4 regions of the Pseudomonas sp. HOU2 genome follow, and region 4 is predicted to be linked to each of the others. Evidence: predicted binding sites of a transcription regulator. Region 4 holds the regulator's gene; each other region holds the start of a gene.
The links. Region 4 encodes FliA, which starts transcription of late flagellar genes. Its sites were predicted from a motif close to CTAAAGTTTNNNNNNNNNNNGCCGNTAA; they were not measured.

Region 1: the regulator FliA is predicted to act here: its motif matches at 2,607-2,634, upstream of ABV589_RS00310 (methyl-accepting chemotaxis protein).
Region 2: the regulator FliA is predicted to act here: its motif matches at 1,495-1,522, upstream of ABV589_RS18815 (methyl-accepting chemotaxis protein).
Region 3: the regulator FliA is predicted to act here: its motif matches at 2,019-2,046, upstream of flgM (flagellar biosynthesis anti-sigma factor FlgM).

What each region holds. Positions count from the first base shown of each region.
Region 1 covers NZ_CP160398.1:56,930-62,558, forward strand. The annotation lists gene ABV589_RS00300 (AAA family ATPase) at 1-135, opposite strand, end outside; gene pnuC (nicotinamide riboside transporter PnuC) at 132-695, opposite strand; gene ABV589_RS00310 (methyl-accepting chemotaxis protein) at 845-2,479, opposite strand; gene ABV589_RS00315 (undecaprenyl-diphosphate phosphatase) at 2,783-3,613, shown strand; gene ABV589_RS00320 (DUF1294 domain-containing protein) at 3,610-4,038, shown strand; gene ABV589_RS00325 (MmcQ/YjbR family DNA-binding protein) at 4,146-4,505, opposite strand; gene ABV589_RS00330 (LysR substrate-binding domain-containing protein) at 4,502-5,410, opposite strand; gene ABV589_RS00335 (FMN-dependent NADH-azoreductase) at 5,536-5,629, shown strand, end outside.
Region 2 covers NZ_CP160398.1:4,177,761-4,183,389, forward strand. The annotation lists gene ABV589_RS18815 (methyl-accepting chemotaxis protein) at 1-1,403, opposite strand, end outside; gene ABV589_RS18820 (histidine phosphatase family protein) at 1,659-2,330, shown strand; gene ABV589_RS18825 (glycosyltransferase family 39 protein) at 2,408-3,886, opposite strand; gene rimJ (ribosomal protein S5-alanine N-acetyltransferase) at 3,917-4,504, opposite strand; gene ABV589_RS18835 (GNAT family N-acetyltransferase) at 4,647-5,219, shown strand; gene ABV589_RS18840 (DUF2252 domain-containing protein) at 5,310-5,629, opposite strand, start outside.
Region 3 covers NZ_CP160398.1:1,645,852-1,651,480, reverse strand. The annotation lists gene ABV589_RS07400 (MFS transporter) at 1-34, shown strand, start outside; gene ABV589_RS07395 (flagellar brake protein) at 302-1,048, opposite strand; gene ABV589_RS07390 (flagella synthesis protein FlgN) at 1,141-1,608, opposite strand; gene flgM (flagellar biosynthesis anti-sigma factor FlgM) at 1,657-1,983, opposite strand; gene flgA (flagellar basal body P-ring formation chaperone FlgA) at 2,144-2,905, opposite strand; gene ABV589_RS07375 (chemotaxis protein CheV) at 2,988-3,920, shown strand; gene cheR (protein-glutamate O-methyltransferase CheR) at 3,967-4,794, shown strand; gene flgB (flagellar basal body rod protein FlgB) at 5,166-5,573, shown strand; gene flgC (flagellar basal body rod protein FlgC) at 5,577-5,629, shown strand, end outside.
Region 4 covers NZ_CP160398.1:5,084,608-5,090,236, reverse strand. The annotation lists gene ABV589_RS23055 (chemotaxis protein CheA) at 1-902, opposite strand, end outside; gene ABV589_RS23050 (protein phosphatase CheZ) at 939-1,727, opposite strand; gene ABV589_RS23045 (chemotaxis response regulator CheY) at 1,745-2,116, opposite strand; gene fliA (RNA polymerase sigma factor FliA) at 2,283-3,023, opposite strand; gene fleN (flagellar synthesis regulator FleN) at 3,020-3,850, opposite strand; gene flhF (flagellar biosynthesis protein FlhF) at 3,964-5,304, opposite strand; gene flhA (flagellar biosynthesis protein FlhA) at 5,316-5,629, opposite strand, start outside.

The sequences.
Region 1 (5,629 bases), 1.0 Mb from region 4:
GGTGTCGCGTGGATTCTGCTCGATGAACCAGCGCACGTATTCGTCCACCCGCAGCCCGCCAAAGCGCTCCTGAAGGCCAGCGGCCAGCCAGCTTTTGCCGGTGGATTCCGGGCCGGTGAGGACAACCACCTTCATCGCTGCAACGCCGGATCGGCACGCCACTCACGCCAGCCCTGCAAGGCGATCAGGGTGAACAGCGCATACAGCGCGGCGGTGAGGTACAGGCCTTTGTACAAGAACAGGCCGACGAAAATCACATCCAGCACGAACCACAGCGCCCAGCATTGCAGACGTTTCTGCGCCATCCACAATTGCGCAACCAGGCTGAACGCCGTCAGCGCAGCATCGAGCCACGGCTGCGCCGCGTCGGTCCAGTGCGCCATGGCCGCGCCGAGCAGCAGACTGCCGAGGGCGCCTACGCTCAGACCGAGCAGGATCGAGCGCCGATCCAGACGCGTGACGTCGCGCCCGTCATGCATCGTCCCGGCGCGGGTCCATTGCCACCAGCCGTAGACTTGCAGCGCGGCGTAAATCACTTGCAACAACATGTCCGAGTACAGCTTCACGTCATAGAAGATCCAGCTGTACAGCAACACCATGACCAGGCCGATCGGCCAGCACCACGGATTCTGTTTGACCGTCAGCCACACGGCGATCACACCGAGGGCGGCGGCAAACAGTTCAAGCCCGGACATGGGGGTTCCTTGGGGGAATTGACGAGGGAGCGGATTGTACCGAAAAACCTGTAGGAGTGAGCCTGCTCGCGATGGCGGTGGGTCAGCCACTCTGTGGTTGACTGATACGACGCTATCGCGAGCAGGCTCACTCCTACAGGGGAACGGTGTCAGACGCGGAACTGGCGCAGCAATTGGTTCAGCTGTTCACTCAACTGCCCAAGCTTGACGCTCGCCGCACTCGACTGCTCGGCCGCCAGCGCCGTGCTGTGAGACAGGCCGGCCGCCTGGGTGACGTTCTGATTGATGTCCTCGACCACATGCGCCTGTTGCAGCGTGGCGCTGGCAATCGAGGCGTTCAGGCCATTGAGATTGCGCAGGGCCTGGCCGATGGCATTCAGGCTCGCGCCGGCCAATCCCGCCTGTTCGATGGTCAGTTGCGAGGCCTTGCTGCTGTCGCCAATGACTTTCACCGCCGCTTCGGAATGATTCTGCAGGCGTTCGATCATGCTCTGGATTTCCGCCGTCGACTTTTGCGTGCGCTGCGCCAGCAACCGTACTTCATCGGCCACCACCGCAAAGCCCCGGCCCTGTTCCCCGGCGCGGGCCGCTTCGATGGCCGCGTTGAGTGCCAGCAGGTTGGTTTGCTCGGCAATCGAACGGATCACTTCCAGCACACTGCCGATCTGCGTGCTTTCGGCTGCCAGGGTGCGAATCACTTCGACCGCCTGATCAATGGTTCCGGACAATTTGTCGATCTGTTGCAGGCTGCCGTCGATGTTGATCTGACCCTGCTGCGCCTGAGCTTCGGCATCGCGCATTTCCGCAGCAGCATGTTCGGCGTTCTTCGCCACATCCTGCACGCCGTAAGTCACTTCGTTGATCGCGGTCGCCACCAGTTCCATCTGCTGCGATTGCTGTTGGCTGCGCTGCTGGGCCTGGGTCGCGTCGTTACCCAGTTCACTGGACGACTGGCCGAGCGCACTGGCCGAAACCTGCAAGTCACCGATGACCCGGCGCAACTTGGCGGTGAAGGCGTTGAAGTGATGCGCCAGTTGCGTGACTTCGTCCTGACCGTGGGTGTCGAGGCTGCGGGTCAGATCGCTTTCGCCGCTGGCGATGTTGGCCATGGCGTTCACGGTTTCCTGCAACGGACGGACGATGCTGCGGGCAATCAAAATTACCAGCAAGGCCATGATCACGGCGATCACCAAACCAATCACCGAAGCCTTGATCAACTGCCCCCGGAACTCGCTCTGCACATCATCGACGTAAACGCCCGAACCGAGCACCCAGCCCCACGGCTCGAACAATTTTACATAGGAAGTTTTCGCCACCGGTTCGCTGGCACCGGGCTTGGGCCAGCGGTAATCGACCATGCCGGCGCCTTTGCTTTTGGCGATCGCGACCATCTCGTTGAACACCGCGAAACCGTCCGGGTCGCGGATCGCCGAGAGGTTCTGGCCTTCGAGTTTGGGGTTGGTCGGGTGCATGACCATCACGGGGGTGAGGTCGTTGATCCAGAAATAGTCGCTCTGGTCGTAGCGCAGGCCGCGAATCGCGGTCAGCGCCTGTTTCTGCGCAGCGTCGCGGGTCAGGGTGCCGGCAGTTTCCAGGTCGTGGTAGTAGGTCAGCAGGCCGCTGGCGGTCTGCACCACATGCTGGGTTTTCTGCGCCTTGGCGTGGTACAGGTCGTCGTGGATCTGCTTGAGCATCAACACGCCCAAGGTCAACAACATGACCACGGCCACAATCAAAATGAGCCACAAGCGTCGGCTGATCGACACACTGCGCAAGCTGTTCATAACGCTGTCACTCCGATTTCTTTTTCTTGTAATAAATCAACGCCAGCATCCAACCACGTTTGGGTGGTCAGGCATACGCGACCCAAGTCGAATAACGCCGCAGCACTATTAAGGCTTGTCTGTTAGGATTTCGGCCCCGCGCGTGAAAACCTGAATCCAAATTGATATTTCACGGAATTTTGACCGTTTCGTGTGGATGCTGTGTGCGCGGAATCGGTACAGCAACAAACAGCTACGCTGATCGCAGTGAACGTAAAAAATATTATCGGGGCATGCCACCGTGTATCGCTCTTTGGGGGACTGATGGATCTTTGGACCGCCTTGCAGGCACTGATTCTTGGAGTTGTAGAGGGGCTGACGGAGTTTTTGCCCATTTCCAGTACCGGACACCAGATCATTGTTGCCGACTTGCTCGACTTCGGCGGCGAACGGGCCATGGCGTTCAACATCATTATTCAGCTCGGCGCGATCCTCGCGGTGGTCTGGGAGTTTCGCCGCAAGATTCTCGACGTGGTGATCGGCTTGCCGACCCAGCCGAGTGCGCGGCGTTTTACCGCCAACCTGCTGATCGCGTTTCTGCCGGCGGTGGTGCTGGGGGTGATTTTTGCCGACCTGATCCACCAATACCTGTTCAATCCGATCACCGTTGCGACCGCGCTGGTGGTGGGTGGCGTGATCATGTTGTGGGCCGAACGCCGCCAGCATGAAGTGCACGCCGAAACCGTGGACGAGATCACCTGGAAGGACGCGCTGAAAGTCGGTTTCGCGCAGTGTTTGGCGATGATTCCCGGCACTTCGCGTTCCGGCTCGACGATCATCGGCGGCCTGTTGTTCGGCCTGTCGCGCAAGACCGCGACCGAGTTCTCGTTCTTCCTGGCGATGCCGACCATGGTCGGTGCGGCAGTGTACTCCGGTTACAAGTATCGCCAGCTGTTCGTGCCGGCGGACTTCCCGGTGTTCGCCATCGGTTTCATCACCGCGTTCATCTTCGCCATGATTGCTGTGCGCGGTCTGCTCAAGTTCATCGCCAGCCACAGTTACGCGGCATTCGCCTGGTACCGGATTGTTTTTGGTCTGGTGATTCTGGCGACCTGGCAGTTCGGCTGGGTCGACTGGTCGGCGGTCAAACCATGAGTGATTCCCGCGCGCGCCGCCCGGATGGACGCCCATCCGGTGGCGGCGTTCAGCATCTGAAACTGAAACTCGCAGTGCTGCTGATCGTCTGCGCGCTGCCACTGTTCGGCTCTCTGTCGATGTGGCTGCGCGGCATCTCGCTAGTGCCGTTGACGGCTTATGGCGTGGTCAGCGTGCTGGCGTTTTTCATGTACTGGGCAGACAAGCGCAAGGCCCGCGCCGATGCCTGGCGCACGCCGGAAAACATCCTGCATGCACTCGAACTGGCCGGCGGCTGGCCCGGTGCGCTGATCGCCCAACAGGTGTTCCGGCACAAGACGCGCAAGGTGTCGTTTCAGATTCTGTTCTGGGTCATTGTGGCGTTGCATCAGGTGTTCTGGATCGACCAGTTGTTTCTCGGTTCGAACCTGCTGTCACTGTTCTGAATCACCACAAATCCCTCTGTAGGAGCTGCCGCAGGCTGCGATCTTTTGATCTTTTAAAAAGCAAGATCAAAAGATCGCAGCCTGCGGCAGCTCCTACAGGGGGGGGGTTAGAGCAGTAATCCGATTTGGGTTTTCTTCGGCAACTTGCTCACCACCAACTGGTGCGAACGCGTCAGCAATCCCTGCAGTTCCTCGGCGCCCAGCGGGTAGGGCGGGTGCATGATGATCCACTGCGCCCGCGCCAGATAAGGGGCCGGGTGAATACCCGGGCGGTCGCAATGGCCGAGAAACAGATCCTTGTCGACCTTGAACGCCAGTGAGTCCCCGCGCAACCCTTGCAGGGCGAACATCTTGTTGCCGGCAATCGAGAACACCCGCACACCGCCCCACTTGTAATCCTCGCGCGCGCCCGGCAAGGCCAGGCAAAAGGCGGCGACGTCCGCTTCGTTCATTTTTCCCTTGTTCATAACAACCGCTCCCCGCACGCATTGAACGATTCGACCAGGTGATCGATCCACGCCCGCACCGCCGGCATTACCCCGCGCCGATGCGGATACACCGCCTGCAACCAGCCGCCGGGCAATGACCATTCGGGTAGTAATTGCACCAGCGCGCCGCTCTCAAGGTCAGCTTCGCAATACATCATCGGCAGCAGAGTGAAACCCTGGCCGGCCAGCACACAGGCTTTGCGCACGATAAAGTCATCGATGCCCAGCCGCGCCTCCATGTTCAGTTCGACGCTGTTGCCTTGCTCGTCCAGCAAGCGCACATGCACCATGCGATCGGCCTCCAGTGCGCCGAGCACCGGCAGGTTCTTCAAATCCTGCGGATGAGTGATGGTTTTGCCCTCGACAAAGGCCGGGCTGGCGACGACGACCATTTGTGCCTGGCGCAGACGTCGAGTCACGAGCAACGGATCTTCATCGCCCAGCTCGCGTACACGCAGGGCCACGTCGAAGCCTTCGGCGACCAGATCCACCCGGCGATTGAGCAGCACCACCTCCAGTTGCACCTGAGGAAATTTGCCGAGGAATTCGCTGATCACCCACGGCAACATTTCTCGCGCCAGACCAGTGGGACAGGACACGCGCAAGCGGCCGCGTGGCTCGCTGGACATGCTGGCGACCGCTTCGTCGGCCATCTCCGCTTCCAGCAACATCGCCTGACAGTGACGCAAGTAGCGTTCGCCAACAGCGGTCAGGTTCAACTGGCGCGTGGTGCGTTGCAGCAGACGGGCGCCGAGGCGCTCTTCGAGTTCGGCAATGCGTCGTGACAGGCGCGACTTGGGAATGCCCAGCAAACGCCCGGCCGCCGCGAAGCCACCGGCCTCGACCACCTTGGCAAAATAGTAGAGATCGTTGAGATCCTGCATCAAAAGTCCACCGTTCTATCAGTGGGACGAACTATCGCATTGTCGGCGGCTAATCAGCTATTGGTTTCTTCCGTAGGATTGTCTCCATTCCGTCGCCGCCGGCGATTCTTTCCAGGAGATTCCACATGAAACTGCTGCACATCGATTCGAGCATTCTGGGCGACAACTCCGCTTCCCGTCAGTTGAGCAGCCAAGTCGTCAAAGCCTGGCAAGCCGCCG
Region 2 (5,629 bases), 910 kb from region 4:
TTGTCGCTTTCCTGTTGCAGCACGCTCATGGCTTCGGTGGAACGCACCACTTCGCTGGCCAGACGCTCGATCTGCGCGATGGCTTCGTTGACTACCTTGTCGCCTTCACGGGCTTCGCCATCAGCGGCGGCAGCGGCTTGCGAGGCTTCTTCGGCGTTGCGCGCGACTTCCTGCACGGTGGCGGTCATCTCATGCATGGCGGTGGCCACCTGGTCGGTCTCGACCTTCTGGCTGTTCACACCGGCGCTGGTCTGCTCGGTCACGGCGGAGAGTTCTTCGGCGGCGCTGGCGATCTGGGTGACGCCGTCGCGGATGCCGCTGATCAGGTCGCGCAGGGTCACGCCCATGCGCGCGATGCCCTGTTGCAGCACACCGAGTTCGTCGCGGCGGGTGACGGTGACGTTCTGGGTCAGGTCGCCGCTGGCAATGCGCTCGACCACGGCCAGGGTTTCCTGCAATGGACGGGTGATCTGACGGGTGATGATCACCGCGGCAATCACACCGACCAGCAGTGCCAGCAGGGTGCTGATCAGCTGGAAAGTACGGGCCTGGGCGCTTTCGATGTCGCGACGGTCGAGCTGAATCTGGTACAGCTGCTCGCTGGTGTTGACGATCGCGGTGCCCTGATCGGTCATCTCCTTACGCGCCTGCACCGCTTCGCTGTTGGCGTTCTTGTAGGCCTGCAACGCGCTGCGGTAGTTGCTCAGGGCGGTTTCCAGCTGACGCAGGGCGTCTTGCTGGGTGGCGGCGAAATGCACGTTCAATTGCTTGAGGCTGGCGATCGCTGCGTCCAGTTGGCCGACGGCTTTCTGCTCGGTTTCGGCGTTGGTGGTGGCGGTGTAGCCGCGCACTTCATAGCGCGCGAGGATGAAGGCTTCCTTGGCCTGGGTGATGGCCTGGAACTGCTCGAAGCGCTGCTCGCTCATGTCCATTTGCTGCACGCGCTTGCTGATGGTTTCGATCAGGTTGTAAGCGGTGTCGGCGTTGGTGCCCATCACGTCGCGGGCGCTGTTGCCGGTGCGGTAGGCGTTGCGCATCTTGTTCAGCGAGGTCTGGTATTCGGCGATAGTCGCGGCCTGCTCTTTCAGCAGTTTGACGTTTTCCGGGCTCTTGAACTTGTTGATCAGCGCCTGTTGTTGCGCGGCGAAGCTTTCGAGGGTGGTTTGTACATTCTGCGCGGCGGTTTCGTCGCCGTTGGTCAGCATGTATTGCAGGCGCACCACGCGCAGCTTGGTCAGACCGGCATTGAGCTGGGTGATGTCGCTCATCCAGTTGCTGCGGTCAATCAGGCCGCCGAGGCTGGTCCAGCCCGTCAGGGCCAGCACGCAGGTCAGGGCCAGGACCAGGCCGAAGCCCAGGCCCAATTTCATGTTCACGCTGATGTTGCCGAACCAGCTATTCATCACAATTCCTCCAGGAACGTAGAGCTACTTGATCGTCGGTCAGGCTGGAAGATTGTTGTTTTTTTGAGCCAGCAAGGGTGTTAGCAGGACTGTATCGGCCGCAAACACGAGAGCTGAAAGGATTTTGTCCGGCGGAATTTGTAACAAGGGCACTTCAAGACTTTTTTCACATACGTTTCACCGACCGCTTACGCCGGCTTCACTAACCTCGCCGCATCGAATTGACTGTGATGGATGCCGACGAGGCGGCCCGATGTGGAATTGAGACTGAGTCTGTTCGGCGTCAAACGCTCGATATCCCTGAGCGGATTGGCCCGCTATCGCAATACCTGGGCCGTGCTTGGCGCATCGCTGCTGGTGATTCCGCTGACCCTGTGGCTGCTCGCCCCGGCGGCGGTGCCGGATCTGGCCCATGGCAATATGTCCGGTGCCAAGGCGCTGGCGGCCGGTTGGGCCAAGGGCGAGATGATTGTGCTGGTGCGTCACGTCGAGCGCTGCGATCACTCGCCGGCGCCGTGCCTGAGTGGCGATGATGGCATCACCGACCGCTCGCGCAGTGTTGCGGTTGGTGTCGGCGCACAGTTCGAGCATCTGGGCCTGAATAACGCCGACATCTACAACAGCCCGATGCTGCGCACCGTGCAGACCGCCGGTTACATGTTCAATCGCGCGGCCAGCGGCGAAGACTGGCTGATCAGTTGCAAGGGCCACATCCTGCAGGAAGCGCTGGCGCACAAGCTTCCGGGGCGCAATCTGATTCTGGTGACCCACAGTGAGTGCATGGCGGAGTTGGAGAAGGACTTGAATTCACCGGTTTCTGATCCTGGCTACGGTTCCTCGCTTTTTGTATCTGCCGCAAACAAAGCGGACCCGCGCGTGCTTGGCTTCATCGAAGCCTCCGACTGGCACTCAGTGAGCACTCGATGAACTGACGTTTGCCAAGCGTCAGCGCAAACAAAACCCGCCAGCGACGGCGGGTTTTTTATTGTCTGGCGCGAAGGATGTTAGTAGCCGACGAAGTAATACGCCTGGCGCCCGACCATCATGGTCTTGAGCACCTTGAGTGGTGGGACGGGTTCGCTATCTGCCGAGATCACCGCGACGTTCGAGGGTGAAGCACTGAGGAAGTCGTGCAGTTGCGCGTCGGTGTCCAGACCCTTGAGCACGCTTTGGGTGTAGAACACGCTGGCGCCACCGACCCGTTCATTGGCCTGGAACAGCGCAACCTGCTGACCATTGGCTTGCAGGGTCTGAATGTGTTCAGTCAGCGGCAGGAACGACAGTTCCTTGTCGGCGTTGGGCAATGCCCACTGGGCCGCGCCGAGGTAGCTGGCGATCACCACCGTGAGCAATCCTGCGGCAAGCGCCTGACGATGGCGCGCGACTTTTCCGATAAACCGGTCGGCGGTTTCACGCGCCTGCAAGCGCTCGAACAACACGCGCGCGTACTCCGCGGCGATCACCGCCGCCGCCGGGGTCATCGACATCAGGTACACCGTGCGTTTGCTCGAGGCCAGGGTCAGCATGATGAACTGCGCGACGATCCACAGGCTGAAAAACAGCAGATAACGGTTGGCCTTCAGCGCCTTGCGGAAATGCCACAGCCCCAGATACACCAGAATGTTCCACGGCAGGAACGCTTCCGGCAGTTTGGCCAGATAGTAATAGAACGGCTCGTAATGCCCGGCCTCGACGAACGAGCCGCTGAAGCGGCCGACGCTGTTGGTCAGCAGCACTTCAGCGACAGCGTGCGAACCACCACGCTGATAGAGCACGGCGAGCCAGATCAGCAACGGAATCAGACCCACCACCGTCAGCAGGCCGGGACGCAGCCAGGCGCCGACCTTCAGGCGTTTGTCGATCAGGTTGTCGGCCAGCAGGTAGGCGAAAATCACCACCCCCGGCATCGCCAGTCCCAGCACGCCCTTGCTCAAAGTGGCGATGGCGATGCCGACGATAAACAGCAGCGAGTTAGCCGCGTTCGGTGCGCGTTGCGCCTGAAAGAACGCCAGCAGCGCGGTGGTCACGCCGAGCGCCAGCAGCGCATCTTCGCCGACCCCGCGCACGTTGCTCCAGTAACTGGCCATGGTCGCCAGCAGAATCCCCGCTGTCCATGCCAGCGCTTTCGGCCGACCGAAGCGGCGCAACATGCCGTACAGCACCATGACACTGAGCAACCCGGCCACCGCCGACGCCAGCCGCACCGCCCACGGCGAAACGCCGAACACGCGCATGGCGCCGGCGTCCAGCCACAGGCTCAGCGGTGGTTTTTCCAGAAACGGTTCGCCGAACAGGCGCGGCGTCACCCAGTCATCATCCAGATGCATCTCCATGGCGATCCCGGCGACCCGGGCCTCGGTGGAGCCTTGCAACTGGTGGTTACCCAAAGCGAAAAAAAACAGCAGGGCGGCGAGTAGAAACAGTGAAGTGGCGGCACGCGGCATGGGTTTCAGGCAACCGGAAAGGGCAGGAGCCTTGAGCATACTTCGCCAATGCTTAACAAATTGTGAAACTCACGCCAGTTGACGCGACCAACGCTTTTCCGGCGTTTCAAACAACGGATTGACCAGCGCCGTCAGCACATGGTCCTGCCAGCGGCCAGCGATATTCAGGTACGCCTTGGCATAGCCCTCGCGCTCGAAACCCAGGCGCTCCAGCAAGCGCGCACTGCGCTCGTTGCCGGGCATGTAATTGGCCATGATCCGATGCAGGTTCTGCGTGTCGAACATGTAGCCGATGCCGGCCTCCAGACCTTCCCGCATCAGGCCCTGACCCTGATGCGCGTGATCAATGTGATAACCCAGATAACACGCCTGAAACGCACCGCGAATGATCCCGCTGAAATTGCACGCGCCGATCATCTGCTCGCCATCCGCCGTCAACAGGGCGAAATGCATCGCCAGCCCGGCCTCGAAAGCACTGGCCTGGACTTCAAGCCGACGACGAATCTGCTCGGTGGAAAAGTATTCGGTGGTGCGAATCGGCGACCACGGCGCGAGGTGGCGCTGGTTGCGTGCATAGAACGCACTTTCCAGTTCGGCCTGTTCCGGAGCGAGGATGGCGAGCGTCAGGCGTTGGCAGGGCAGGCTCAGCAGTGACATCGGGCGCTCCGGTTGGCAGGGTCGAGGGACAGGATTGATCATGGGGCGGGAAAAAACAAACCGCACTGGCGCCCTGTAAATTTCTTTGGTTGAGTGCACAGGGTTATCGACTGCGGCATTTCCGGGATTGGAGGAACAAGCAATGGAGTTTGCATTGACGGTAAATGGGTTGGCACTGTGTGTTCGGGCGCCGGACCCAGCGCTGGTCGCTCCGATGCGGGAGGCGCTGAACGCCAGTTACCGCGAGCATGCGCCTTTTCTAGAGTGGGCGGTTGAACACACCAGTGAGGAGCGGGCGCTGTCGTCCATGCTGCGAGCAAGGGATGATTTCGCCAGCGAGACCGGTGAGCGGCGCTTATTCATCGTGACTGAAGACGGAAAAGCCGTCGTTGGCTGCATCGGCCTCGTGCCGCGTCGGCGCAAGCGCTACGTCGTCGGTTATTGGGCCCACAGCGCGTTTGCCGGCAAGGGCTACATGCGCGAAGTGCTCCAGCAACTGGTCAGGCGCCTGCCTGAGTTCACCTTTTACCTGACCACATCGTCGGCCAACACCCGCAGTCAGCGTCTGGCTGAAGCGGCGGGGTTTGCGCTGATCAGGGTTCACCCACAGGCGCGGCAATCGCAGCAGCACGGCGTGCAGGACACTTGGGTGTATCGCTCCGGCAGCAAACGCCAAGCAAAAAAAAGCCCGCGGGAGAGCGCGGGCGAACCGTAGTTTCTTGAATGAGCGAGCGGACTGTACCGTGTTGATCGAACGGGGGCAGTGAAGAAAAATTCATCTCGGCGGCGACCGCTCTGCAACGCGTCAAGGCAAGTGATCCGCAGCGAAATCGGCTTCCGAACGTGCCCGCAGCCGACCCTTGCGACAGGCCTGCTGAAAGCGTTCGAAGTCGCGCTCGTTCTGCGCGGTGTAACTGCGGGCGTATTTGAACAGTGCGTCAGCCAAGGCATCACCCTTGCCGATGTAACCACTGATCAGCGCCGCATTGCCCGAGGCTTTGGCGTGGGCGCGGGCCAGTGCGCGGCCGCAGACCCGGGCATAGGCGGCGAAGGTTTCGGCGTCGAAGTTTTCCAGCTCGGCGGAGATCTTCATGTCGCGCAACTGCCGCACATAGAAATGCCGAC
Region 3 (5,629 bases), 2.6 Mb from region 4:
ACCGACACCGGACATCAGTGGGGCCAGGCCCTGAGTCGGGTGAGGGTAAGGCTGTTCAGAGGCAGACGCTGTAACTGTAACTGTAACTGTGGCTGTGGCTGTGGCTGTGGCTGTAACTGTGGCGAGGGAGCTTGCTCCCGCTGGACTGCGCAGCAGGCCCCGCTTGCCAGATAAAGGGAGCGCTTCGCGCCCCAGCGGGAGCAAGCTCCCTCGCCACAGGTGTTCGGTGCTGGCAGAAAAATTTCCGCCAGAAAAAAGGGCAGTCCCGCGAGGGACTGCCCTTTCTATTTGCCTGTACGAATCACAGATCGTCTTTATCGAACCGGCGTGCTTCACGCTGCAGCTGATAGACGAAGCGCTCGACGTTGCGCGCCGCCTGGCCACTGATGTTGTGGAAACGCAGACCAGCGAAGGTGATGTTGAGCTTTTCTTCGAAGTGCAGATAACGCAGTTCGACCGAGATGGGCTGATTGCCGAACAGCGGGGTGGCGATCATGCGGTCGTAGACCTGGCCCAGTTGCAGGCGATCAGTAATGTCGCCTTCGAAGCGCAGCTTGCAGCCGGTGGCGGAAATATCCAGCAGTTTGCCGTTGATCGGCGCCTTGAGCTTTTCGCCGCCGAGTTCGACGCTGACCAGATCGGTCAGCTTCAGGGCTGCGCGAAAGGCGTTGCGACGCTGGTGGTAAACCACTTCGGTTGGCAGGTCGCCGGTGTAGAAGCGGTCGCCTTCGGACTCTTCGATGTTCAGCGTGCCGGTGCATTCCCAGGCGATGCGCACGCCCTCGTGGAAGCCTTCGACCTTGAACGGTTCGCCCGCCAGCAGAAAACGCTCGCCATCGCGCGGGATCATTTCGTCCAGGGCGATGGTCGCGGTATCGCGGTCGACCTTGATCAGGTAGCTCTGAAAGCGCTGGCTGCGCTCATGGAACGTGATGATCAGCGGATCGTGGCTTTCTTGCAGCTGGCGCAGGTTGCTGGAGATTTCCAGGGGCGTGGTCAGCACCTTTGGGGGCTGCGGACTGTCATCCGCGCTTAGGGCGTTTGGCACGTTTTCTCAATCTCCAGACAAAATTTGACTACGACTAGCCAGCATTTTGCCAGCATGTTTCGCGGGTTGATAGTGCAGGCACGTCGAATGGCTCACGCCTGGCTGAGCGTACGCGGCTTGGTGGGTTTGGCGAAAGTGCCCGAGGCGTCATACAACGCTGGCGGCTCGCCCCCGGTGAGGATTTTCAACTGATTGGCCGTGGCGGCCTGTTGAATCTGGATCGACTGGCCGTTCTTGACGTTGGCCGCCTGGCACTGGGCAATCAGGTCGGTCAGCACGTCGCTCTGAGCCAGCAACTGGTCGCCAATGCTCGAGTGGCTGGCCAGTTGCTCCAGGCCCTGACGGTCGAGCGGCAGGTTGAGGCTGGCGAGGATTTCGCTGCGCTTGCGGCCATGCTGTTCAAGCAGAATGATCAATGCCTGTTTGCGCGCCAGAATATCTTCGAGCAAAGGCATGTCGCGACCGTGCAAGGCGAGGGACTCGGTTTGCAGTAACTCCAGCAATTGTTGAGCTGGAGCAAAGTCGTCGGTGATCAGTTGCAATAAATTAGTGTCGTGCATGGCTGGCCTTGGGTTCTAAGCGTCCAAAAGCCTGGCGCCGGCAAAAGCCTAGCGCTGGGCTTCGAAGTTGAGCAGTTTGCTGGCTACACGGTTGCTGTCGACTTTATAGCTGCCATCGGCAATCGCTGCTTTCAACTCGGCCACGCGGGCTTTGTCGACGGCAGGCTGATCGCGCAGCTTGTCAGTGACCTTCTGCAACTGTTGAGCCTCATTGCTGAGGTGTACCGATTCCCCGCTTTTTGCGGTACTGGCCGTTTCGGCCTGGGTATTCAGCGGCGCGGAGGTGCCGGATTCGGCGGTTTCCTTGGCGTTGCTGGTACGTGTACTGCCCGTAAGTGACGAGGAGCTGTTCAAACGGCTGAAATCGATGACCATGTTAAAAACCTCTGGGAATTTGGACGCTTGCCATGTTCTCGGCCATTCCCTGGAAAACTTTAGGCTCACTTTGCAATGAGCTGCATGTGCCGAAGCGTGTTCTGCTTCGGCACAGTTTAGGGAAGCGTCGAGATCGGCGCCAGTTTTCTGCCTGAGCGTTTTACATGGCCACTTCCACCTGGCCCGGTGCGATGACTTGCGCCTTGATCACCCGGTTGGAATTGAGGTTTTTCACCCGGATCTGTTCTTTCAGACCGCCATTGGCCAGGGCTTCGCCGGGCATGCGCACGGCGAGTGTGCCGCTGCGGGCGATGATGACCACCTGATCACCCTTGCGCACCACTTCAGCCTGTTCCAGATGCACCAGAGTGATCACCTGATCGGCGACCGTTGGTCGGGTTAATTTCTGCCCGATGGCTTCATCCACCGACGTCAGGAAACCCTGATTGATCTGGCTGATGTCGCGTTCACGCAAGGTCACGTCCTGCGGCTCGATAATTCCGGCGCGTTTCAGCGGGCGGGTGGTGGTGACAATCTCGCGAAACAGGCGGACTTGAGCGGGCACGAACACCGTCCACGGCGAGCTTCCCTCGCATCGCACCTTGACCGTAACCCGTCCCAGCGGGCGTGCCGGACTCTCCAGCGACGCTGTCAATTCCTTGTCGCACATAGGCATGCGCATACGCGGGTCGAGCTGGTTGACCTCGATTTCGTAGCGACCTTCCGTTTGACTGGTAGCCAGATAGTCTTCTACGGTGAACTCAAGAAAGCCCTGGGTGACGCCGATAAGCATGTCAGGCAAGGTAACCGTATCAGCACCGGCAGGGCTGCCAGCGAAAAACAAGCAGACGGCAGACGTCGCGCACAGCGCTTTGCGGGTGCGGGAGGTCAGGCGTCGGAAAAATGTCGTTTGAGCGTTCATACGAGTTAAAAAGCAAGCGCCGTGCCGTTTAGCAATGAATGTGCGTCGCAACAACACTTGGCGTTGGTGTAGGAGTCTGGGCATGGCTGGTGTAATGGATTCGGTGAACCAGCGCACGCAACTGGTAGGGCAGAATCGCCTGGAGCTGTTGTTGTTCCGTCTCGACGGTCAGCAGCTCTACGGAATCAACGTGTTCAAAGTGCGGGAAGTGCTGCAATGCCCGTCGCTGACGTTGATGCCCAAGTCCAGTCCTGTCGTGTGCGGGGTGGCGAATATCCGGGGGGCGACCATTCCGATCCTTGATCTGGCAATGGCGACCGGTTCTGGGGCGTTGAAAGACAAGAACAGTCCGTTCGTGATCATCACGGAGTACAACACCAAGACCCAGGGTTTCCTGGTCCGCTCGGTGGAGCGCATCGTCAACATGAACTGGGAAGAGATCCATCCGCCGCCCAAGGGCACGGGTCGCGATCACTACCTGACCGCTGTGACTCGGGTCGACAATCAGTTAGTCGAAATCATCGATGTCGAGAAGGTGCTGGCGGAAGTCGCGCCGACGCCGGAAGCGATTTCGGTCGGCGTGGTGGATGTCGAGACCCAGAGCAAGGCGTTGTCGCTGCGGGTGTTGACGGTCGATGACTCGTCGGTGGCGCGCAAGCAGGTCACGCGTTGCCTGCAGACGGTCGGGGTCGAGGTGGTGGCGCTGAACGACGGCAAGCAGGCACTGGATTACCTGCGCAAGCTGGTCGATGAGGGCAAGAAGCCGGAAGAAGAGTTCCTGATGATGATTTCCGACATCGAGATGCCGGAGATGGACGGGTACACCCTGACGGCGGAGATCCGCAGCGACCCGCGCATGCAAAAGCTTCATATCATCCTGCATACTTCGTTGTCGGGGGTATTCAATCAGGCGATGGTCAAGAAAGTCGGTGCCGATGACTTCCTGGCCAAATTCCGTCCTGATGACCTGGCATCCCGGGTAGTCGACCGGATCAAAGCAGCAGATATCAGCTAGGGACCTTTTGTCCCTGGCGGTCAACACGATTTAAGAGGCGGCATCATTGTCTACGGGTAATTTGGATTTCGAACAATTCCGGGTCTTCCTGGAAAAAGCCTGTGGCATTTTGCTCGGTGAAAACAAGCAGTACCTGGTCTCGAGCCGTCTCAACAAACTGATGGAGCAGCAAGGCATCAAGTCCCTGGGTGAGCTGGTACAGCGCATCCAGACCCAGCCGCGCAGCGGTTTGCGCGAGCAGGTGGTCGATGCCATGACGACCAACGAAACCCTGTGGTTTCGTGACACCTATCCGTTTGAAGTCTTGAAGAACAAGGTGCTGCCCGAGGCGATCAAGGCCAGTCCCAACCAGCGTCTGCGGATCTGGTCGGCGGCGTGCTCGTCGGGGCAGGAACCGTATTCGCTGTCGATGTCGATCGATGAGTTCGAGCGCAGCAACCTCGGTCAGTTGAAGATGGGCGTGCAGATTGTTGCCACGGACTTGTCCGGCAGCATGCTGACCAACTGCAAGACCGGCGAGTACGACAGCCTGGCAATCGGTCGCGGTTTGTCCGCCGATCGTCTGCAGCGCTACTTCGACCCGAAAGGGCCGGGGCGCTGGGTGATCAAGGCGCCGATCAAGAACCGGGTGGAATTCCGTTCGTTCAACCTGCTCGACAGCTACGCGAGTCTGGGCAAGTTCGACATCGTGTTCTGCCGCAACGTGCTGATCTACTTCTCCGCCGAGGTGAAGAAAGACATCCTGTTGCGCATTCACAGCACGCTGAAGCCGGGCGGGTATCTGTTCCTTGGCGCTTCCGAAGCGCTGAACGGTTTGCCGGATCATTACCAGATGGTCCAGTGCAGCCCGGGGATCATCTACCAGGCGAAGTGATTGCATCGGCAACAGCAAAAAACGGCAGGCCCGCAAAGGCCTGCCGTTTTTTTGTGCCCGATGAATTTCTCCCTGACACCACAAATCCCTGTGGGAGCGGGCTTGCCCGCGATAGCGTCGTGTCAGTCGATTTAGATTAACCAGACATACCGCCATCGCGGGCAAGCCCGCTCCCACAGGGTTTCAGTGTTGGCTGATAGAAGGCAGTCAAGCGGCAGAAAAGCGGCATTCGGCGGAAACCGGTTGCCGCTTTTCTGGCATTGCCGCTTTGCCGATGCCCCGCAAAGCCCCGGTTTACGGGGGTTGTTCTGTTTGGCACGCGCCTTGCTAAAGCTCAGGTACGAAAAACCGGTCACCCGAAGGTTCCCGACATGAGCATCAGCTTCGATAAAGCGCTCGGCATTCACGAAAAGGCATTGGGCTTCCGCGCCCAGCGCGCTGAAGTGTTGGCCAACAACATCGCCAACGCCGATACCCCGAATTACAAGGCTCGGGATCTGGACTTCTCCAAAGTGCTTGAAGCACAGACCCAGAAGAACGCCAACGGCACCATTGCCCTGAACATGACCAACAGCCGTCACATCGAAGCTGAAGGCCTGGGCAATGGCGACGAGTCGCTGATGTATCGCACGCCGATGCAGCCTTCGATCGACCAGAACACCGTGGACGCTCAGCTTGAGCAGTCGAACTACGCGGAAAACGCAGTCGGCTTCCAGGCCAGCTTCACCCTGCTCAACAGCAAATTCAAAGGGCTGGTGTCAGCCCTGCGCGGAGAGTAATCCATGTCCCTGTCCAGCGTTTTCAACATTGCCGGCAGCGGCATGAGCGCACAAAC
Region 4 (5,629 bases):
TTGCCGTGCAATTCGTCGAGCAGCGATTCGAATTCGTGATCGCTGATCAGATCGCTGCCGGCAGCGGCGGCCGCCGGTGCGGCAGGCGCAACCGGTGCCGAGGCGATCGCCGACTCCAGCGCTTCCACGGCAAAGTTGCCCTTGCCATGCAACTGATCGAGCAGTGCTTCGAATTCGTCGTCGGTGATGTCCGAGCTGTCGCCCGCCGCCGGTGCCGCCGCAGCGGCTGCCGTCGGTGCCACGGCGTCCGGCGCGAACTGGCCTTTGCCGTGCAACTGATCGAGCAAGGACTCGAATTCAGCGTCGGTGATTTCATCGCTGGCGGCCGCATCGGCAACCGGCGCAGATGCCACAGCAATCGGCGCTTCGGCTTCGGCCTTGACGGCGTTCAGCGAATCGAGCAGCTGTTCGAATTCGTTATCGGTGATGTCGCCCGAATCGCTCGAATCGCCTTCGACGACCAGCTCTTCGATCATCTCGGCCACCGGCGAAGCCGGGGCTTCGTCAGCCGATTGCGGTTCGGCCAGACGCGCCAGCGCGGCCAGCAGTTCCGGGGTAGCGGCAGTGATCGGTGCACGTTCACGGACTTCGCTGAACATGCTGTTCACCGCGTCCAGTGCTTCAAGCACCACGTCCATCAGTTCTGCATCAACGCGACGCTCACCCTTGCGCAGGATGTCGAACACGTTTTCGGCGATGTGACAGCACTCCACCAGCTCATTGAGCTGAAGGAAGCCGGCGCCCCCTTTTACAGTGTGGAAACCGCGAAAAATTGCGTTGAGCAGATCTGCGTCATCCGGGCGGCTTTCCAGCTCGACCAGTTGTTCGGACAGTTGCTCAAGAATCTCGCCGGCCTCAACCAGGAAATCCTGAAGGATCTCTTCATCGGCGCCGAAGCTCATTAATGGGGTGCTCCTACAGGTCTAAAAACCTAAAACTCAAAATCCAAGGCTGGATAACAAATCGTCCACATCGTCCTGACCGGACACAACGTCTTCTCGTTTATCGGCATGAATCTGCGGACCTTCACCCTGCGAGAGATGTTTTTGTGGATCTTTTTCTGCAAGCATCGCGGCGCGGTCGTGTTCGATGCCCGCAAAGCGGTCCACCTGACTGGCCATGAGGACGAGTTTGAGCAAATTGCTTTCGACTTCGGTGACCAGCTGGGTCACACGCTTGATCACTTGACCGGTGAGGTCCTGATAATCCTGAGCCAGCAGGATGTCGTTCAGATTGCTCGACACCGCACGGTTGTCCGTGCTGCTGCGTGACAGAAAACCGTCGACCCGGCGCGCCAGCTCGCGGAACTCTTCAGCCCCGACCTCGCGACGCATGAAGCGGCCCCAATCGGTGCTCAGCGCCTGGGCTTCTTCAGCCAGGCCATTGACCACCGGCGTGGCGCTTTCCACCAGATCCATGGTGCGGTTGGCCGCGGCTTCGGTCAGCTTGACCACATAGCCCAGGCGTTCGGTGGCGTCGGTGATTTGCGACACTTCCTCGGCCTGCGGCATGTGCGGATCGATCTGGAAATTGACGATCGCACTGTGCAGTTCGCGTGTGAGCTTGCCCACTTCCTGATACAGGCCGCGGTCACGGGTCTGATTGAGCTCATGGATCAGTTGCACAGCGTCGCCGAACCTGCCTTTTTCAAGGCTCTCGACCAGTTCGACCGCGTGTTTTTTCAGGGTCGACTCGAAATCGCCCTGTGAAGATTCGTTATGCTCCATAGCTCCCCCGCGCGTCATCAGCCGATGCGTTCGAAAATCTTCTCGATTTTGTCTTTCAACGCCTGAGCCGTGAAAGGTTTGACCACGTAGCCGTTCACACCGGCCTGAGCGGCCTCGATGATTTGCTCGCGCTTGGCTTCAGCGGTCACCATCAGCACCGGCAGATGCTTGAGTTTTTCATCGGCACGCACGTGGCGCAGCAAGTCGATACCGGTCATGCCCGGCATGTTCCAGTCCGTTACCAGAAAGTCGATGCTGCCGCTGTTGAGCACCGGAATGGCGGTCGTGCCATCGTCGGCCTCGACGGTGTTGGTGAACCCGAGATCGCGCAGCAGGTTCTTGATGATCCGCCGCATCGTTGAGAAGTCATCAACGATGAGGATTTTCATGTCTTTGTTCAATTCGACCTCCAAGCAGTCTTAAACGCGCCCAGCACCTGGACGCGCCACTTCAATCAATCGGCGCAGCACTCGAAGACTGTCTGGAGCACAACAGAGCAAGACCGGTGCCGTTCATCACCGCACCAGCCTCGTTCGCAGTGTCCCCACACTGCCTTCAGCGCGCTCGCCACTCCCCCAAACGCCCCCGCAAACGGGCCGCGCACTGGCTGTGTAACTGGCTGACCCGCGATTCACTGACGCCAAGGACTTCACCGATTTCCTTGAGGTTCAGTTCTTCGTCGTAGTACAGCGCCAACACCAGTCGCTCACGCTCCGGCAAATTGGCAATCGCGTCCGCCAGCGCCGCCTGGAAGCGTTCATCTTCCAGATCGCGTGACGGCTCAAGATGAGCACTGGCGCCATCCTCGTGCAGCCCTTCGTGTTCGCCGTCCTGCAACAGGTCGTCGAAACTGAACAGCCGGCTGCCCAGGGTGTCATTCAAAATCCCGTAGTAATCGTCGAGACTCAATTGGAGTTCGGCCGCAACCTCGTGATCTTTAGCGTCACGGCCGGTTTTAGCTTCAATTGCGCGAATTGCGTCGCTGACCATACGGGTGTTGCGGTGAACCGAGCGCGGAGCCCAGTCCCCTTTGCGTACTTCGTCGAGCATCGCGCCGCGGATCCGGATGCCCGCGTACGTTTCGAAACTGGCGCCTTTGCTGGCGTCGTATTTGGTCGAGACTTCGAGCAGGCCGATCATCCCGGCCTGAATCAGGTCTTCAACCTGCACACTCGCCGGCAAGCGCGCCAGCAGGTGATAGGCAATGCGCTTGACCAGTGGCGCGTAACGCTCGATCAACTCGTATTGCGCGTCACGTGCCGACTTCTTGTAGTAGTTCATACCGCTCGCGGTCATAACACAGGCCCTGCCGTTTGCTGCACGAGGCGCTCGACGAAAAACTCCAGGTGACCGCGCGGGTTGGCAGGCAGCGGCCAGGTATCGACCTTCTGCGCGATCGCCTTGAATGCCAGCGCGCACTTGGAACGCGGAAAGGCTTCATAGACCGCTCGCTGCTTCTGCACGGCCTTGCGCACGCTTTCGTCGTACGGCACGGCGCCGACGTATTGTAAGGCGACGTCGAGGAAGCGATCCGTGACCTTGGTCAACTTGGCGAACAGATTGCGCCCTTCCTGCGGGCTCTGCGCCATGTTGGCGAGGACGCGGAAGCGGTTCATGCCGTAGTCACGGTTGAGCAGTTTGATCAGCGCGTAGGCGTCGGTGATCGAGGTCGGCTCGTCGCAGACCACCAGCAACACTTCCTGGGCGGCGCGGACAAAACTGACTACCGAGTCACCAATACCCGCAGCGGTGTCGATCACCAGCACATCGAGGTTGTCGCCGATGTCGCTGAAGGCCTGAATCAGACCGGCATGTTGCGCCGGGCTCAGGTGCACCATGCTTTGGGTGCCGGAGGCGGCCGGCACGATGCGGATCCCGCCGGGCCCCTGCAACAGCACGTCGCGCAGCTCGCAGCGGCCTTCGATCACATCGGCCAGAGTACGTTTGGGGGTCAGCCCCAGCAGAACGTCGACGTTCGCCAGCCCCAGATCGGCGTCCAGCAGCATGACCCGACGGCCAAGCTCTGCCAGCGCCAGAGACAAGTTCACTGACACGTTAGTCTTGCCGACGCCACCTTTGCCGCCGGTCACCGCGATCACCTGTACGGGATGCATGCTGCCCATGTTATTTCTTTACCTTGTCTTGCATAGACGGAGGCCACATTACTGGCTGCGCGTTCACAACCGGAACAATGCATGGCAGACCATCGATGTAGGTACAAAAACTGTTCATTACCTCAGCCAACCTGCTTGGTCGGGCTGTGGTAGATATCAGCGAACATGTCAGCCATGGCTTCTTCGCTGGGTTCTTCCTGCATTTGCACGCTGACGGCGCGGCTGACCAGTTGATGACGGCGCGGCAGATGCAGATCATCCGGAATCCGTGGGCCATCGGTCAGGTACGCGACCGGCAGTTCATGACTGATCGCCAGGCTCAACACTTCGCCAAGGCTGGCCGTCTCATCCAGTTTAGTCAGGATGCAGCCGGCAAGCCCGCAACGCTTGTAACTGTGATAAGCGGCGGTTAGAACCTGTTTCTGGCTGGTGGTTGCCAGCACCAGATAATTTTTTGAACGGATGCCACGCCCGGCCAGACTTTCCAGTTGCATGCGCAGGGCCGGATCACTGGCCTGCAGGCCGGCGGTATCGATCAGCACCACGCGTTTGCGCAGCAGCGGATCGAGCGCCTGCACCAGCGACTGGCCCGGATCGACGTGGGTCACCGGCACATTGAGAATCCGCCCCAGGGTCTTCAGCTGTTCCTGGGCACCGATACGGAAACTGTCCATGCTGACCAGCGCCACGTTCTGCGCGCCATACTTGAGCACGTAGCGCGCAGCGAGTTTGGCCAGGGTGGTGGTCTTGCCCATGCCGGCCGGACCGACCATGGCAATCACCCCGCCCTCTTCCAGCGGCTCGACTTCCGGTACGGCAATCATTCGCGCCAGATGCGCGAGCAGCATGCGCCAGGCCTGACGTGGTTCTTCGATGTCAGTGATCATCGCCAGCAGATCGCGCGACAACGGCCCGGACAGACCGATGCGTTGCAGACGGCGATACAGATTGGCTTGGGCCGGACGGCTGCCTTGCAGCTGATTCCAGGCCAGCGTGCCGAGCTGCACTTCCATCAGCTCACGCAGACTGTTCAATTCGAAACGCATCGAATCCAGCGCACGCGGATCGACACCAGCGGCCGCCGGTGCAGGTGCCGGAGCCGGACGCGCCGGGGCGGCGTAAGTCGGTTCGCTCAACGGTTCGGCAGCGGTCAGCGGCAGGCCGGCCGTCAACGGCAGCCCGGCGAACAACTGGCGATTGGTGTTGCCGTCGGCTTCGCCACGCAGGCTCAGCTCGGCCTGGGCGGTAACGATGCGCGACTGGGTCTTGCGCAGCTCGTCCTCGAGCTCCATGTTCGGAACCCGTGGCGCCAGCGCCGACAATTTGTAATCCAGCGCCGCCGTCAGCTCGACGCCGCCGGCAATGCGGCGGTTGCCAATGATGGCGGCATCAGCGCCCAGCTCATCACGAACCAGCTTCATGGCCTGACGCATATCGGCGGCAAAGAAACGCTTAACTTGCATAAACCACTACCTCAGCCGTTGGGCCCTACTGTCGCAACGATGGTCACTTGCTTGTTGTCCGGTATTTCCTGGTAGGCCAGCACGTGCAGCCCTGGAACTGCGAGGCGACCGAAGCGCGAGAGCATCGCGCGGATCGGGCCTGCTACCAACAGAATCACCGGTTGACCTTGCATTTCCTGACGCTGCGCCGCTTCGATGAGCGAACGCTGCAGCTTCTCGGCCATGCTTGGCTCCAGCAGAACGCCCTCTTCAGAGCCTTGTCCTGCCTTCTGCAGACTATTGAGCAATATTTGTTCCAACCTTGGTTCCAAGGTGATCACAGGCA